4 regions of the Vibrio sp. V39_P1S14PM300 genome follow, and region 2 is predicted to be linked to each of the others. Evidence: predicted binding sites of a transcription regulator. Region 2 holds the regulator's gene; each other region holds the start of a gene.
What was found. The regulator PurR, encoded in region 2, represses purine synthesis genes. The targets are predictions, from matches to a motif close to TNANGNAAACGTTTNCNTNA.
Positions count from the first base shown of each region.

Region 1: the regulator PurR is predicted to act here: its motif matches at 1,510-1,529, upstream of purT (formate-dependent phosphoribosylglycinamide formyltransferase).
Region 3: the regulator PurR is predicted to act here: its motif matches at 1,479-1,498, upstream of CAG65_RS19800 (phosphoribosylaminoimidazolesuccinocarboxamide synthase).
Region 4: the regulator PurR is predicted to act here: its motif matches at 2,662-2,681, upstream of purE (5-(carboxyamino)imidazole ribonucleotide mutase).

Region 1 covers NZ_WXWP01000236.1:2,043-6,201, reverse strand. The annotation lists gene CAG65_RS11900 (thiopurine S-methyltransferase) at 1-221, shown strand, start outside; gene purT (formate-dependent phosphoribosylglycinamide formyltransferase) at 273-1,451, opposite strand; gene CAG65_RS11890 (SLC13 family permease) at 1,734-3,152, shown strand; gene CAG65_RS11885 (sensor histidine kinase) at 3,157-4,159, shown strand, end outside.
Region 2 covers NZ_WXWP01000161.1:27,651-31,809, forward strand. The annotation lists gene torR (two-component system response regulator TorR) at 1-274, opposite strand, end outside; gene torD (molecular chaperone TorD) at 512-1,159, shown strand; gene purR (HTH-type transcriptional repressor PurR) at 1,392-2,396, shown strand; cyclic di-GMP riboswitch class I at 2,553-2,637, shown strand; gene CAG65_RS08050 (TfoX/Sxy family DNA transformation protein) at 2,751-3,341, shown strand; gene CAG65_RS08055 (TVP38/TMEM64 family protein) at 3,493-4,159, shown strand, end outside.
Region 3 covers NZ_WXWP01000380.1:14,949-19,107, forward strand. The annotation lists gene CAG65_RS19785 (tetratricopeptide repeat protein) at 1-263, shown strand, start outside; gene CAG65_RS19790 (hypothetical protein) at 436-621, shown strand; gene CAG65_RS19795 (SulA-like leucine-rich domain-containing protein) at 950-1,345, shown strand; gene CAG65_RS19800 (phosphoribosylaminoimidazolesuccinocarboxamide synthase) at 1,616-2,719, shown strand; gene CAG65_RS19805 (methyl-accepting chemotaxis protein) at 2,814-4,159, opposite strand, start outside.
Region 4 covers NZ_WXWP01000344.1:11,219-15,377, forward strand. The annotation lists gene CAG65_RS18055 (DUF494 family protein) at 1-348, shown strand, start outside; gene CAG65_RS18060 (DNA topoisomerase family protein) at 364-930, shown strand; gene CAG65_RS18065 (5-(carboxyamino)imidazole ribonucleotide synthase) at 957-2,087, opposite strand; gene purE (5-(carboxyamino)imidazole ribonucleotide mutase) at 2,092-2,577, opposite strand; gene CAG65_RS18075 (L-threonylcarbamoyladenylate synthase) at 2,790-3,347, shown strand; gene hemF (oxygen-dependent coproporphyrinogen oxidase) at 3,378-4,159, shown strand, end outside.

The DNA.
Region 1 (4,159 bases), on a different contig from region 2:
TAAAACCGGGTGGGCGCATTTTATTGGTGACGCTTGATTACCAACAAAATGAAATGGCGGGGCCGCCATTCAGTGTGAGTGAAGAAGAAGTTCGTCAGCTGTATGATGGCTACCAGGTGACGCGCTTGCATCGGGATGTTGCCGATGAATCACACCCCAAACGCGCAAAAAAAGGTTTGAGCCGATTTGCCGAAGAAGTGTTCCTGATTGAAGGATTTTGAAAAAGTGCCCGTGAATGGGCGCTTTTTTATATTTGTTCCCCGTCAGGAGATCTATTCGTAGGTCACTGTAACTTTAGAGGCGCAGTCGATGGCGTCAGTCAGTGCTTGCTCAAGGCTAGGTCGGCGGGTAATCACTACTCCTAAACGGCGGCGTCCTGCGATGTCTGGTTTAGCAAACAGACGTACTTGAGTCCGGGGTTGCAGCAGCGCCTGATCCAGGCCCTCGTAACCGATGTTGTCTGATGTTCCCTGTCCGAGCAGCACAGCAGAGGCGCATGGGCCGTATTGAGTAATGCCTGCGACAGGCAGTCCGGTAAACGCTCTAACGTGGAGCGCGAATTCTGACATGTCTTGAGACATCAGAGTCACCAGGCCAGTATCGTGCGGACGAGGAGATACTTCGTTGAAGATCACCTGATCGCCTTTTACAAACAACTCTACGCCGAAAATGCCGTATCCCCCCAATGCATTGACGATTTGTTCCGCTGTGTATTCCGCGGCCTTGCGTGCGTTGTCGGACATCACCTGAGGTTGCCAGGACTCGCGATAGTCGCCATCTTCCTGGCGGTGGCCGATGGGCGCGCAGAAATGCACACCATCGCAGGCACGTACCGTCAGCAGAGTGATTTCATAATCAAAATCAATGAAGCCTTCGACGATGACACGTCCGGCCCCAGTCCGTCCGCCTTCCTGAGCATAATGCCAGGCTGAGTCAATGTCTTCCTGTGTTTTCAGCACGCTCTGACCTTTGCCGGACGAACTCATCACTGGCTTGCAGACGCATGGCAAACCAACGTCTTGCACGGCTTGCTGAAACTCTTCGAAGGAATCAGCAAAACGGTACGGTGACGTATTCAGTTTCAAGGTCTCTGCCGCCAGGCGGCGAATCCCTTCGCGGTTCATGGTTAGTTGAGTGGCTTTTGCCGTCGGAACGACTTTCAACCCTTGCGTTTCAAGCTCAACCAGTTTGTCTGTTGCAATGGCTTCTATTTCTGGTACCACATAGTCAGGTCGCTCCTGTTCAATGATGGATTGCAACGCATCACCGTCGAGCATGTCCAGCACGTGACTGCGATGAGCCACCTGCATGGCTGGCGCATCAGCGTAGCGATCGCAAGCAATCACTTCCAGCCCGAGGCGCTGGCACTCGATGGCCACTTCTTTCCCCAGTTCTCCAGATCCCAGCAACAACACCCGGGTAGCATTTTTTCGTGTAGCAGTACCAAACATGACGCATCCTTTTTCGACACAGAACAAAATTTTCCGCGATCATACGCATTATTTTTTCAAAAGCAAACGTTTGCGTGTGGCGATTTGTCGGTATCAGGTGAATGAATACGGCATGAAATCCGACTTACAGCACATTTACAAAACAAATTTCATAGAGTGGTGTAATTCATTGATCTGACGCTAAACAAAGAGAGCACGACACGGCCGATAATGCTTCAGACAGGTTGTCGAGTTATTACTCCACACCCGAGTTAAATCTGCCTCAGGAAGAGTGATTTTGCCATGCGTCCGTATCTAAAATACCTAATTCCGACTGTCATTCCGCTGCTTGTTCTGCTGCTGCCTTCATCCGCATTCCCGTTTGTCGGCATGACCATCATCCAGCAGCGGGTCATCGCTGTATTTCTCTTAGCTGCTTTGTGTTGGGTGTTTGAGCCGATCCCGATATACGCCACTTCGGTGGTGATCATTGTGCTGGAGTTGCTGCTATTGTCAGACAAAAGCATCATCCTATTTCGCTTGGCAGAAGGACAGCCACACTTTGGTGAACTGCTCAAATATCAGGATATTATGGCAACATTTGCCAGCCCCATTATCATGCTGTTTCTGGGCGGTTTTTTTCTTGCCATGGCGGCGACCAAGTATCGACTGGACGTGAACTTAGCGAGGGTGCTTTTAAAGCCATTCGGTCACGATCCCAAATACGTCATGTTGGGACTGATGTTGATCACGGCGGTGTTTTCCATGTTTATGTCTAACACAGCAACGACCGCAATGATGTTATCGATACTGGCACCAGTGATTGCCGTATTCGGTCCTAACGATCCGGGTCGCATTGCTTTTGCGTTGTGCATCCCAGTGGCGGCGAATATTGGCGGGATAGGTACTCCCATCGGCACGCCCCCCAATGCGATTGCTTTGAAATACCTGGTGGGGGACAACCTGATTACATTTGGGGAGTGGATGGTCTTTGGCGTGCCGTTTGTGGTTATCATGATGACGCTCGCCTGGTTTTTGATCGGCTTCCTGTATAAAGCGGAACAACAGACCATCGAATTGAGTATCAAAGGCAAGTTTCTAAAAACACCTAAAGCGATCACGGTTTACATCACCTTTGCTTTGACAATTATCCTTTGGTTGATGGGCTCTTCACACGGCATGAACTCCTACACCGTCGCGCTGATCCCGGTCGCGGTGTTTTCTCTCACAGGGATCATCAACAAAGAAGACCTGAAAAGAATTTCCTGGGATGTCTTATGGCTGGTCTCCGGGGGGATTGCGCTCGGCTTGGCACTGGACAAAACCGGGCTTGCCCGTCTGGTGGTTCACAGTATTCCGTTTGATCAATTTTCTCCCTATGTGGTGCTGTTTGGTGCAGCGTTCCTGTGTTTAGCGATGGCCAATTTTATGTCACACACTGCCACGGCGAATCTGTTGATGCCCATTATGGCGGCATTGGGTACTTCGATGGCTTCACTGATGCCGCTTGGTGGCGAAATTACCTTAATTTTGGTCGTGACCTTTGCCGCGTCCTTGGGAATGTCGTTACCGATCAGTACACCACCGAACGCGTTGGCACACGCTACTGGGTACGTTCAAAGCAACCAGATGGCTCGGATCGGTGTGGTTCTGGGCGTCATTGGGGTATTGCTGAGTTTTGTCATGGTGTGGATTCTTCACGCTGTGGGTCATATCGGATAAGCGCATGAACGACTCAGGCTTGCAAGCGCTGATTGCGCGCTATTTTAGTCAGCCGGAACGGCGCCTTCAGGTCTCAGCAGGGCATCAGTTGATCGAGCAAGATAGCCAGAATGACCGTTTGTACTATGTGATTGCCGGTGAACTGGACGGGTATTTTACCGAGCAGGGTGCGTCAGCCATCAAAGTTTTTTCGGCCATGCCAGGCGCATTTCTGGGCGTGCACAGTTTTTTCTCCGGGAATGGCGCAGCCAGTTCGACGGTGATAGCAAAAACAGCGGCGGAGCTAGCATGGATAGATCGCCACACCGCAGCGATTGACGCCGAACAATATGGGGTGCTGACCACGCAGTTTATGCCAGTGATTGTCAACGAGCTGTCACAACGTCAGCGCAGAGCGACACAGGAAGCACTTGCCAAAGAACGGGCACTGCAAAAGTTACATCTCGCAGAACAGATGACCACACTAGGCCAACTGGCAGCAGGGTTGGCACATGAACTGAATAACGCGATTGGTGTCGTAAGCAGTAAGTCTCAGCGTCTGGAGAGCGTCTTATTGCAACTGCTCGAAGAGCAGCACCCAGACGCCAGTCTGTATTTTGAACTGGGATTGCAACACGGCCAGAAAGCGTCCTCTGTTCAGGTGAGAAACAAAGGCCGGGAACTCGAGCGCGACTATCATTTGCCCAAAGAGCTGGCGCGAAATCTGGCTCGTGCTGTACCGGATGATGTACTGGAGTCGCATTGGTTAGCCGACCCGGTTGCCGCGATTCGATACTGGGAAATTGGACGTGATCTGCACGATCTTCGTTTGGCGACCCGGCACACAGTTGGCATTGTCAAATCTGTAAAACAGTTGGGCCGTACCGATATTTCGCAAGATGAAGCCGTGGACATTAATGAAACGCTGCATCGTGCTGTTGCGTTATTGCAGAGCGATCTCAGACGAGTGGCAGTGCGGATACGACCTGCAGAACTGCCACTGTTTACTGCGTCATCGACAGAGCTGG
Region 2 (4,159 bases):
GGCCGACGATTTTGTCGATGCTATCCGTGCGCCCTGTCACCAGGATAATTCCAATATCAGATTGACTGCGCAGTTCACGCGTTAACATCAGGCCATCGCCGCCAGGAAGGTTGATGTCCAGCATCACTAAATCGACCGCGTGAGCCTGAAGCATATCGCGCATCTGATCGCCATTCTCCGCTTCACTGACCTGGTAACCTTCACTCTGAAAATAGCCCGCCAGTTTACTGCGAGTCACCGCATCATCTTCTACTACTAATACGTGATAGCTCATTTACACCACTTTGAATCATTGGAATGGTTTACGATAATTATTCTATTCATAACTAGTCACAATTCTAGTCTCCGCGGTGCGAATTCGAAGAAAGCTGGCTTTTTATTGATTCAAGACAACCTTCACCACTCCATTCATATTTCGTCATAAGCCGCGATAATTTGTCATACATGGCGTTACCGCTATTCATCTTTATCCATTAAACTTAGAAGTATCAGAATTTCCGGAGCTTAATCCATGCAAGAAACCAAAGCGTTCAATGAAAAACGAGCTGAAATTTACTGGTGGTTATCCAGCTTGTTTGCCAAAGAGCTGACCGAGGCCGACATTGAGCAGTATCACTCCCCTCAGATCCGCGCTTTTCTGAGCGGGCTTGGTGAAAATAGCACGCTGAAACCGGCCTCTGACCAACTGGTGGATGCCTTAAATCGCCTGATGGACCGAGCAGACGCGCCACTTGAACTGGCTGCGGATTTTTGCGATCTGTTCCTGAAATCAGACAAAGACGCCGCTTTACCTTACGCCTCCATTTATATCGGTAAATCGGGTCTGCTCAATGACGAGCCAGCCATTGAAATGGAAGCCGTGATGGCACATCACGGTGTGGCGGTCGACAAATCCCTCAACGAGCCAGCCGATCATCTGGCGATAGAACTCGATTTCCTTGGCAACATGATTATCCGCTCTAACGAACTGGAACAGGAAAAGCACCTCGATCAGGCGCTGCTGGATCAGGAAGTTTTTATCCGTCAACATCTGCTCTCCTGGGTTCCTCAGTTCAGTCAACGTTGTCAGCAGTATGATCAGTTTGGGTTTTATGCAGCGGTTGCCGCACTGTTGGAAGCATTTCTCGAGCTTGATTGCCAATATCTGGTTGGTGAATAAGCGCGAAGCCCCTCTCTGACAAGATTAACATTTTGTGACCATCGCCTTATCCAGGCGATGGTTTTTTAATTGCCACTTGCGGCAGAGCAGTCTAAAATCGTGATCGCAAACGATAAAAATATGATGATGAATGCAAACCGCTGTCTTTAAGCGGTTTTTGTGTTTCTGATACTTACTGCCTCAGGCCGGGGGAATCCGGTTGACCTGGCAGGTGACAACAGGACAGAACCTTATGGCTACCATTAAAGATGTCGCACGCTTAGCCGGCGTTTCAACGACGACTGTATCCCATGTGATTAACAAAACCCGCTTTGTTGCTGAAGCCACCCAAGAAAAAGTGATGGAAGCGGTGAAAGAGCTGAACTATGCCCCGAGTGCCGTTGCGCGTAGCCTGAAATGCAATACCACGCGCACCATCGGTATGCTGGTCACTCAATCAACCAACCTGTTTTTCTCGGAAGTGATCGATGGGGTAGAAAGCTACTGTTACCGTCAAGGCTATACGCTGATCCTGTGTAACACCGGCGGTATCTACGAAAAGCAACGGGACTACATCCGCATGCTGGCTGAGAAGCGCGTCGACGGTATCCTGGTAATGTGCTCTGATCTGACCGAAGAGCTGTCGGAAATGCTTGAGCGTCACGCAGACATTCCGAAAGTCATTATGGACTGGGGCCCGGCAAGCTCCCAGGCAGACAAGATCATCGATAACTCAGAAGAAGGCGGCTACCTGGCGACGAAATACCTGATCGATCACGGCCACACCGACATCGCCTGCCTGAGCGGTCACTTTGAAAAAGCAGCCTGTCAGGAACGAATTCTGGGTTTCCGCCGCGCCATGGGAGAAGCCAAGCTACCGGTAAATGAAGACTGGATCCTGGAAGGCAACTTCGAGTGCGACACCGCTGTATTAGCGGCAGACAAAATTGCCGCGATGGACAAACGCCCGACCGCGATTTTCTGCTTTAACGACACCATGGCCCTGGGTCTGATGAGTCGTCTGCAGCAAAAAGGCATCCGGGTTCCGGAAGATATGTCCGTCATTGGTTATGACAACATAGAGTTGGCAGAGTACTTCTCACCACCACTAACGACCGTTCACCAGCCGAAGCGCCGGGTCGGAAAGAACGCATTTGAGATCCTGCTGGAGCGTATAAAAGACAAAGAACACGAGAAACGTGTCTTCGAAATGCACCCTGAAATTGTCGAACGCTGTACAGTCAAAAAACTGAACTAACCTCTCACTTATTGATAAAAATGCGTTTAGTATTAGTGACTTACTATTTACTAAACGCATTTCACACCATCAATTTCCTGAAGCAAGATCACATTTATAACCACACTTTGTGAAGCTCTGGGCAAAATTTATTTATGCTTAAATTGGTTACATTAGCCACGCACAGGGCAAACCATCTGAAAGGGTGGGACGCAAAGCCTCCGGCCTAAACCAGAACCTGGTAGGTAGCGGGGTTGCCGATGGCAAAAAATGCATTCAGCAAGTTTACTGCTATTTGACACACCGATTGCATGTTTTTGCTAACCTCTCGGACCTGATTTGGTGGCGTATTCACATACACCGAGAAATAAAAACATGGATAAACCAGTACTTAAAGATTCAATGCGACTTTTTGAGCAACTAGGACGCGTCAAATCTCGTTCAATGTTTGGTGGTTTTGGTATTTTTGTCGACGACACAATGTTTGCTTTGGTAGTAAACGAAAAGCTTCACATCCGCGCTAACGAGCAGACTACTGCAAAGTTTAAGCAACAAGGATATGAACCTTACGTTTATAAGAAGCGCGGCTTTCCCGTTGTGACAAAGTATTTTGCACTGCCTGATAGCTGGAACGACGATCATGAAGCAACCCTGAATGAAGCGAAATCTGCGCTAGAGTCAGCAAAAAAAGAAAAAGCCTCTCAGGCAACCGCGAAACCTAACCGGTTGAAAGATCTTCCCAACCTTCGACTTGCCACTGAGCGCATGCTGAAAAAGGCAGGTATCTCTTCTGTTGAAGATCTGGAGCGCCACGGCTCTGTGGCCGCCTATAAAGCGATTTGCGATACCCACTCCGCCGATGTCGGTCTGGAGCTACTGTGGGCACTGGAGGGCGCCATTAACGGCACTCACTGGTCGGTGATCCCTCAATCCAGGCGAGACGAACTGATCAATCGCCTAAGCTAACCCCGAAGCCAGCATTATGCTGGCTTTTTTCTTATTGATACTGTTTACCAAAACGGACGATGAAATTTTTTCTGTCGGTTGCCTGTCTTGCTATAGTAACCGGGCAACACCTCATCAGTGATTGGCCAATCGTTTTCAAAGAGGACTCACGATGAATAAGAAATTGCTGATTGGCGTACTGCTGGTTGGACTGATCATTTTCCTTGGTATTAATTTCGGCCAGTATCTGACTCTGGACAATGCCAAGGCCCAACAAACCGCACTCGGAGAGTTCATCAGCGATCACTTCGCTGTGGCGGCGTTGAGTTATTTCGTCGCCTACGTGGCAATTGCCGCGTTTTCAATCCCAGGTGCGGCGGTCGTAACCTTGCTCGGAGCGGCTCTATTCGGCTTCTGGACCAGCTTGGTTTTAGTGTCCTTCGCCAGCACTATCGGTGCTACCCTGGCGTTTCTCAGCTCTCGCTATCTTTTACGTGACTGGGTTCAGAGCAAATTCAGCGACAAAATGACCACCATCAATCAAGGGGTGGAACGCGACGGCGCGTTTTATCTGTTTTCGTTAAGACTGATTCCCGTCTTTCCGTTTTTTCTGATCAACTTACTGATGGGGCTGACCCCTATTTCTGTCCTGCGCTTCTATCTCGTGAGTCAGTTGGGAATGCTGCCCGGAACCGCGGTCTACCTTAACGCGGGAACGCAACTGGCGCAGATAAACAGCCTGTCTGGGATTGTGTCCCCGGCGGTCCTGGCTTCATTTGTGTTGCTAGGTCTGTTTCCTATCGTGGTGAAATGGATTATGGTGAAGCTTCGCCTCTCCC
Region 3 (4,159 bases), on a different contig from region 2:
TGCAAATCTTGTTCAGGCAGCTTAAGTTTGCACAAAACCCACCTCAGGCTAACGTCTCCCCTTCGAGACCAGAAGACGCCACAACGGCCACAGCATTTGCGATGCTTGGATTCACCGTTGACGACAAACTCGACAATAGAAAGATCAAGCTACGTTATAAGCAGTTGTCCCGGCTATATCATCCCGACTCAAAAGGCAGTGAGGAAGAGATGAAGCGCCTCAACAGTGCGTTGAAAACGGTACTTAAAGTTGTTAATAAATAGTTACACATCTAAAAAAAGCCAAGTGATTAAGTTTCACACAGCCCGAAATCAAAAGGACTGACGCAAACGATCCCTCTCGCACTCTGAGTAACAAATAGTTAACTCGTGTTAGGCAACTATGTCATAATCGCCGCCGAAAATGACACCTAACTCAACACAGGTGGGAGAGACTATGTTTACTATTGAAGGAATCTGCGACTGGTGCAAAAAGCCAAACTTGCTGGCAAAGCACGAGTACATTGACGGCAAAGCACACCACTCATGCAAAAATTGCAATGACCTAGCTTCACTGGATGTACGCCAGTTTAACCTCGCAGAGCTTCAGCACAGAGAACGTCAGCAAATTCAGCCACGTTAACAACCCGATAATAAGCGCCCGTTGGCGCTTATTGACTTTTCCTTCGTCTCATCCTTCTTCCCCAAGGTCACACTCACTACTGTATACAGTACTTTTCTGACATCGGCACAAGACAAAACTGTATATCCGGTCACAAATCATCATACTTTTCCAATGTTAAACCCCGCACCGAAACCAATAAATAATCTTTATTTTACATATAGTTGGCTAAGAAAACTCTCATTTATCCAGTCGACTATCCCTATCCCCTACACAAAAACCACTTGATCAGTTCCTTATTTAAAACTACTGTATACACATACAGCATGTATATAAGGACAGTTAAGTTATGTTTCAGGCACATACACACTCAGCTTCATTTTCTAAATACAATGTATTGGCGCAACCGACTGAACCGATGAAGATCCCTCGGGAAGCCCTGCAACGTCTGGCAGGTTTATCATCTCAGGGTCAATGGATTTTGTTTACCGCCGAGTGTCCTCGTCCGGATTACAAGCAATTTGCAGCGTCTAACGTCAGCTGCAACAAAATCATTCAGATGAAGCCTTCCCGATCTCAGTCTGAACTGGAGATCGTGATAAAAGCGATCAAATCAGGCAATGCCAGTGCCGTTGTGGCATCGAATCAAATTGATGTGGTCAATCAGCACCTGTTGAAAGACTTTGGTCGTGTGCATCACTGTGAAGTTTTTTTCGTTGAAGGCAGAACCAAACAGTACCATTAACAAGTTCAACGAATCGACAGCGATGTGTGATACCCACTGCCATGCTTTTGACTGTCTTTGCGCCTCCGCCTGTAAGGAGGCTTTTTTCTATCTATTATGTCTATTTTTGATCTCAGTCGGTGGCATGATATTTTAAGGCAAACGTTTGCTTTTTATCTGGAAGCCAGAAATAGTTCTGGTATGATGCCTGTCGAACTGGTGTTTTGAGCCAGAGCATCGAAGCTCAAATCATCGACTGTATGCTTCTTAACTCTAGATAGGAATGTCTCAATGAGCCTTGCCGATCAAGTTCTCGCCGTAAACGACGATCTTCCCATTCGTACCCACCTACCGGTTCATAGCGGTAAAGTCCGCTCCGTCTACTGGCTGACCGAAGAGGACAGCAAACGTCTAATTCAAGAAAAAGGCTATAATGTCGCCCCGGATGCGCCGCTGGCGATCATGGTGATCAGCGACCGGATTTCCGCTTTTGACTGTATCTGGAAAGGCGAAGGTGGTTTGAAAGGAGTACCGGGTAAAGGCGCCGCATTAAATGCGATCTCCAATCACTGGTTTAAACTTTTCCAACAGCATGGATTGGCCGACAGCCATATTTTGGATATCCCTCACCCTTTTGTTTGGATCGTTCAAAAAGCGAAACCGATCAAAATTGAAGCCATTTGCCGCAAGTACATCACAGGCTCCATGTGGCGTGCGTACGCCAAAGGCGAACGCGAGTTCTGTGGTATTCAACTACCGGAGGGGCTCGAGAAAGACAAACCATTGCCTGAATTGCTGATCACACCATCGACTAAAGGTATTCTGAGCGGCATTCCGGGCGTTCCAGAAGCGGATGATGTCAACATCACTCGTCAGAATATCGAAGACAATTTCGCTGCGTTTAACTTCACCTCGGCGGCGGATATCACTCAGTATGAAACCTTGCTTAAAGACGGTTTCGGTGTGATCAGTGAAGCACTGGCTAACGTGGGTCAGATCTTTGTTGATACCAAATTTGAATTCGGCTATGTAACTGATGCTTCCGGTCAGGAGAAGCTGATTTACATGGACGAAGTTGGCACACCAGATTCCTCCCGAATTTGGGATGCGAAAGCGTATCAGAATGGCGAGATAGTCGAAAACTCAAAAGAAGACTTCCGTCAGTTTCTGCTCAACTACTTCCCAGACCCGGATATCCTGTTGAATAAAGATCGCATGCCAGAGCGTGAAGCATTGGCGCACGACAATGAACTGCCGCAAGACGCTCTGATGGCGGTCTCACGCACCTACACAGGCATTGCAGAGAAAATCACTGGGCAACCGGTTCACCTCAGCGCAAATCCGAAACAGGAAATCATTGATGTTCTGAGCCAGTCTTATGGCCTGATCGACTGAGAACGCCCGTGCATGAATGACGTTCGTTATTCTAACGGACACTGATAAAAAAACGCCAGTCTGAGACTGGCGTTTTTGTTTTGGTCGAGAGGAGTTACAGCTTGAAGCGGCTGATTTCTTGTTCCAGCTCGTAAGACAGCTCAGAAAGCTGCGCAGCCTGAGACGCGGCTTCATGCGCTTCGTCTGCCAGCTCATTCGACACGTCACGGATACCGACTGTGTTACGAGTAATCTCCGACGTGACCGACGCTTGCTCTTCAGCGGCCGATGCAATCTGAGTGGCCATATCGCTGATGCTCTCCACAGCGGATTGAATCTGAGTCAGACTTGCTGCTGCCAGATTCGCGTCATCAACACTGGTGGTCGCCAGCATACGACTGTCATCCATAATGCCGACCGCTTTCGCCGTTGTGCCCTGCAGCGTTTCAATCATCTGCTGGATCTCTTGTGTTGAGGCATGCGTACGTTGGCTCAGAACACGAACCTCGTCAGCTACCACAGCAAAACCCCGCCCCTGCTCACCCGCACGTGCCGCTTCGATCGCCGCATTCAGTGCCAACAGGTTGGTTTGCTCCGCGATGTCCTGAATGGTCGACAAAATAGTATTGATGCTGTTGCCGTGCACTTCCAGCTCTTTAATCACTTCCGTTGCAACCTGAACTTCTTCTGCCAGATTCTGGATAGAACCTTGAGTCTGATTCACTTGCTCGGCGCCATGCTTAGAAGCGGTAACGGCTTCAGTTGAGCTTTGCGCTGTGTTGTCCGCGTTGCCTGCGATTTCTTGTGTCGCAGCAGCCATCTCATTGATCGCGGTGGCGACCATATTGATTTCATCCTGCTGCGTGCGAATGCGGGTGCTACGCTCTTCGGCGTGCGATGCGGTTTGCTTCGCTTGTTCAGACAGAGCCGCTGAAACGTGGCTCAGCTTCGAGACCATGGTGTGCATGTTACCCACAAACACGTTGAAGTTTTGCGCCAATTGGCCAACTTCATCATCACTGCGTGGTTCCAAACGTTGAGTCAGGTCACCTTCACCAGATGCAATCTCTTCCAACGCAACAGACACCCGGCCCAGATCACGGAACAGGAAGCTCACCAACCAGGAAACAAGAGCAATCACGATGATAGTGATGATCACGGCGGTAATGATCAGGCCACGAAGGAGCTGTGCGTGCGCCGCTTCTTCTGTGGATTTGTCCATTTGGATCGCGAATACCCAGTCCGTACCCGGAATATTCTTGAAGTACAGCAGTTTATCCTGACCTCTCACTGTGATGTCATCGATGCGCTTTGCATTCGCAGCATCTTCAATCGAACTCATCGTAAGTGATTTGGCAATGGTGTTCACGGGCTTAAGGATCAGGGATTTATCCGGGTGGGCCAGGAAAGTGCCGTTCTGCTTGTCAATCAACATAGCGAATGCATTGTCGCCGGCATCCA
Region 4 (4,159 bases), on a different contig from region 2:
GCTCTCCAATGGTTAGAGGATTTGGCCGCGTTGCAACAGAGCGATACGCATTCTGCGATCGCCACCAGTGCCGCAACATCGTCGCGTATTTATACGCCGAAAGAGATGGAGCGTCTGGATCTGGAGTGCCGGGGTTTTCTTCTGTTCCTGGAGCAAATTAAAGTGTTGACCAGTGAAACCCGCGAGATGGTGATTGACCGGGTGATGGGATTGGAAACCCACGAGTTTGAGCTGGATGACCTCAAATGGATCATTCTGATGGTGCTGTTCAATGTACCGGGGAATGAAAATGCCTATACGCTAATGGAAGAGCTGTTGTACACCAAAGAGCAGGGTATTCTGCACTGAGTTCTTCGCCTGGCTATGAGTAACAAAATCGACGACAAACTGTTTTCCGCCCATGAACATGCACTGGAGCACGAGCCGTGCCCGGTCTGTGGTGGAAAATTGCAATTGCGCCATGGAAAACATGGCGCCTTTCTTGGCTGCTCGCATTACCCAGCTTGTGATTACCTCCGTCCGTTGCACCAGAATGATGGTCACATTGTTAAAGAACTGGGTGTGCCGTGTCCTGAGTGCGGCAGTGAACTGGTTCTGCGGCAGGGACGTTACGGGATGTTCATTGGCTGCAGTGCCTACCCTCAATGTCACCATATTGAATCTCCAGACAAACCTCCGCAGGCGGAGTCAGCGCAGTTTGGTTGTCCAGAGTGTGGCAAGGGGCATCTGGTAGAGCGCAAAACTCGTTTCGGTAAGCTGTTCTACGCCTGTGACCATTACCCTAAATGCAAATTTGCTGTGAACCAACCGCCGTTGGCGGGAGTTTGCGAGGTGTGTCATTACCCGCTGCTGGTTGAGAAGAAACTGGTCAGTGGTGTGCGGCGACAGTGTGCCAATCGGAAGTGCCAGCACCTGCAGCATGAAGCATAAAAAACGGCGCCGAAAGCGCCGTTTTTTTACTGCCGTTTGTTGGCAAACGCATGGACCGCCGGATAGTGCTCCGGAGCGAGTACATCCGCCAGCGCACACAGGCTGCGTTGTAGCTCACCACTGTAATCACCACACACATTAATGTGGCCCATTTTGCGTCCTGCGCGTTGCACTTTACCGTACCAGTGTACGTGCACACCCGGCATGGCCAGCAGGGCATCTGGAACCTGATCCTGACCAAGAATGTTAATCATGGCGGTTTCGCGGATCAGTTTGGTGCTGCCAAGTGGCAGGCCACACACTGCACGCAGATGGTTTTCAAACTGACAGGTTTCCGCACCTTGTTGGGTCCAGTGGCCGGAGTTGTGTACGCGTGGCGCAATTTCATTCACCAGCAGTGCCCCCCCGACATCAAAGAACTCCAGTGCCAGCACCCCAACGTAGTTTAGACTGTCGGCCACGGCACGGAACATCTGCTTGGCCTCTGCCTGAAGCTCCGGGGCATCAATGGCGGTGGACAGGCTCAGTACGCCATCGACATGCACGTTTTCCGCCAGCGGGTACACCGCGATGTCTCCATTTTTGCTGCGGGCGCCCACTAAGGAAACTTCGCGATCAAAGGCGACAAACTCTTCGGCAACAATGGCTTGCTGGTCTGAGGCGGCCAGAGCCTGCGCCATTTCCGCCCAGACTGCCTCAGCGTGCTGCCTATCTTTCAGTCGCCACTGACCTTTGCCATCGTAGCCGCCCAATGCGGTTTTGAGCACCATCGGCACACCCACTTCAGCAATCGCTGCATCAAAATCGGCGCGTTGGGTGATCACGGCGTGTTTGGCATTGCGTACGCCAGCGGTGTCCAGTAGTGCCTTTTCCAGGCGTCGATCGCCGCCTGCTTTGATCGCTCGCGTGGTTGGCAGAAACTTTCCGCTGCGCTCACACGCATCCAGCACCGCATGGGGAATGTGTTCAAACTCAGCGGTGATCACATCTGCTTGTTCGATGGCGTTGCCCAAGCCATGACCCAGTATGGTTTGAGTCAGTGGATGGACGATGTTTTCGCTGACCACATCAAAGGCGGTGATCTGTATGTTGAGTGGCGCTCCGGCCAGTGACATCATACGTGCCAGTTGTCCGGCACCCAGTACCAGTACGTGCATGGTGTTACTCTCCGGCCGGGTTCGGGTTCGCCAGTACCGTTTCGGTCTGCGCGCTGCGGAACGCTTCCACTTTGGCCATGACAGCGTCATCAAAGGTACCGATTATCTGGGCCGCTAGCAGGCCAGCGTTCGCCGCACCGGCTTCACCAATCGCCAATGTGCCGACCGCGATGCCTTTGGGCATCTGTACAATCGAATAGAGGGAGTCGAGACCGGACAGCGCACGCGACTGAACCGGCACACCCAGAACCGGTAAACTGGTAAAGGCGGCCGTCATGCCTGGCAGGTGAGCTGCGCCACCGGCCCCTGCGATGATCACTTTCAGGCCACGTTGTTTGGCGCTGGTGGCATAGTCGGCCAGCAGGTGCGGGGTGCGGTGGGCGGAAACCACTTTGGTTTCGTACGCCACGCCGAACTGATCGAGCATTTCTGCTGCAAGTTTCATTGTTGGCCAGTCTGACTGAGACCCCATGATGATACCGACTTTCATCTCTAACTCCTTCGTGCTGCAAATCTAGGTGATGTCTCTCGTGGTTTCCACGAGTTGCGTGCGCATTATACGGGGATTTTTCTCTCAGGCAAACGTTTGCGCCGAGGTGGTTCGGCTGATTGATACATTCTATAAATAAATTGCTTTAGTCAGCGCCAGCGATTGTTTGTACACTTAGCGCAAATCAACGCAAGTAGAGAAAGGAAGTTAAGGTGGATAACTTTGAACAAGCACTGAATGCACTCCGCCAGGGGGAAGTGATTGCTTACCCGACCGAGGGGGTTTTCGGTGTGGGGTGTGATCCGGATAACCCGGAAGCGATTGCCAAATTGCTCAAACTGAAGCAGCGCCCGGTAGAAAAAGGCCTGATTTTGATCGCCGCCAGTTACGACCAATTACTGCCGTACATTGATGAATCCCAGCTCACTGCGGAGCAACTGGACAAGGTTCACGCCACATGGCCCGGGCCTGTGACGTGGATTATGCCATGCAGCGATAAAGTGTCGGATTGGGTATCGGGTCAGTTTGATTCAATTGCAGTGCGTGTGACGGATCATCCTTTGGTGCAAAAAATGTGTGATGCGTTTGGAAAACCGTTAACCTCTACCAGCGCGAATCTGAGCGGTCAGCCGCCGTGCATGACCACAGAAGAAGTTGAGCAACAACTGGGCGAGCAACTGGTGGCAATTCTGCACGGAGAAACGGGCGGCCGTGACAAACCGAGTGAGATTCGTGACGCAAAAACATCGCAAATATTAAGACAGGGTTAACCCTGCGCAGTCGTAAAGGAAGGTAAAAAGATGTCAGCCATAGATAAACAGGCAGTGAAGCAGTTTCTGATCGAGCTGCAAGATTCGATTTGTCAGCAATTAGAGCAGGTAGACGGCCACGCTGTGTTTGTCGAAGATGCCTGGCATCGTGAGCCGGGAGAGCGACTGGGCGGTGGTGGTCGGACCCGGGTGATGAAAAATGGTGCGGTGTTTGAGCAAGGCGGCGTTAACTTTTCCCACGTTGCGGGTCAGCAGATGCCGGCTTCGGCAACCGCCCATCGTCCGGAGTTGGCGGGGCGCCGGTTCGAAGCGATGGGCGTGTCGTTGGTGATGCACCCCAACAATCCCTATGTGCCGACCTCACACGCCAACGTACGTTTCTTTATTGCTGAAAAAGAAGGCGAAGATCCGATCTGGTGGTTTGGCGGCGGCTTCGATTTAACGCCATTCTATCCCTTCGAACAAGACTGCCACTCCTGGCACGACACGGCCAAAGCACTGTGTGCACCGTTTGGCGATGAGGTGTACGCGGAGCACAAAGCCTGGTGTGATAACTATTTCTTCCTGCCGCACCGCGATGAGACCCGTGGAATTGGCGGTCTGTTTTTTGATGATTTGAATCAGTGGCCGTTTGAGACCTGTTTTGCGTACATCAAAGCTGTCGGGGAAGGGTACGCCGAAGCGTATCTCCCAATTGTGCAGCGGCGCAAAGACACACCATATGGTGAACGTGAGCGCGAGTTTCAGCTTTATCGTCGTGGCCGCTACGTGGAATTTAACCTGGTGTACGATCGGGGGACCCTGTTTGGCTT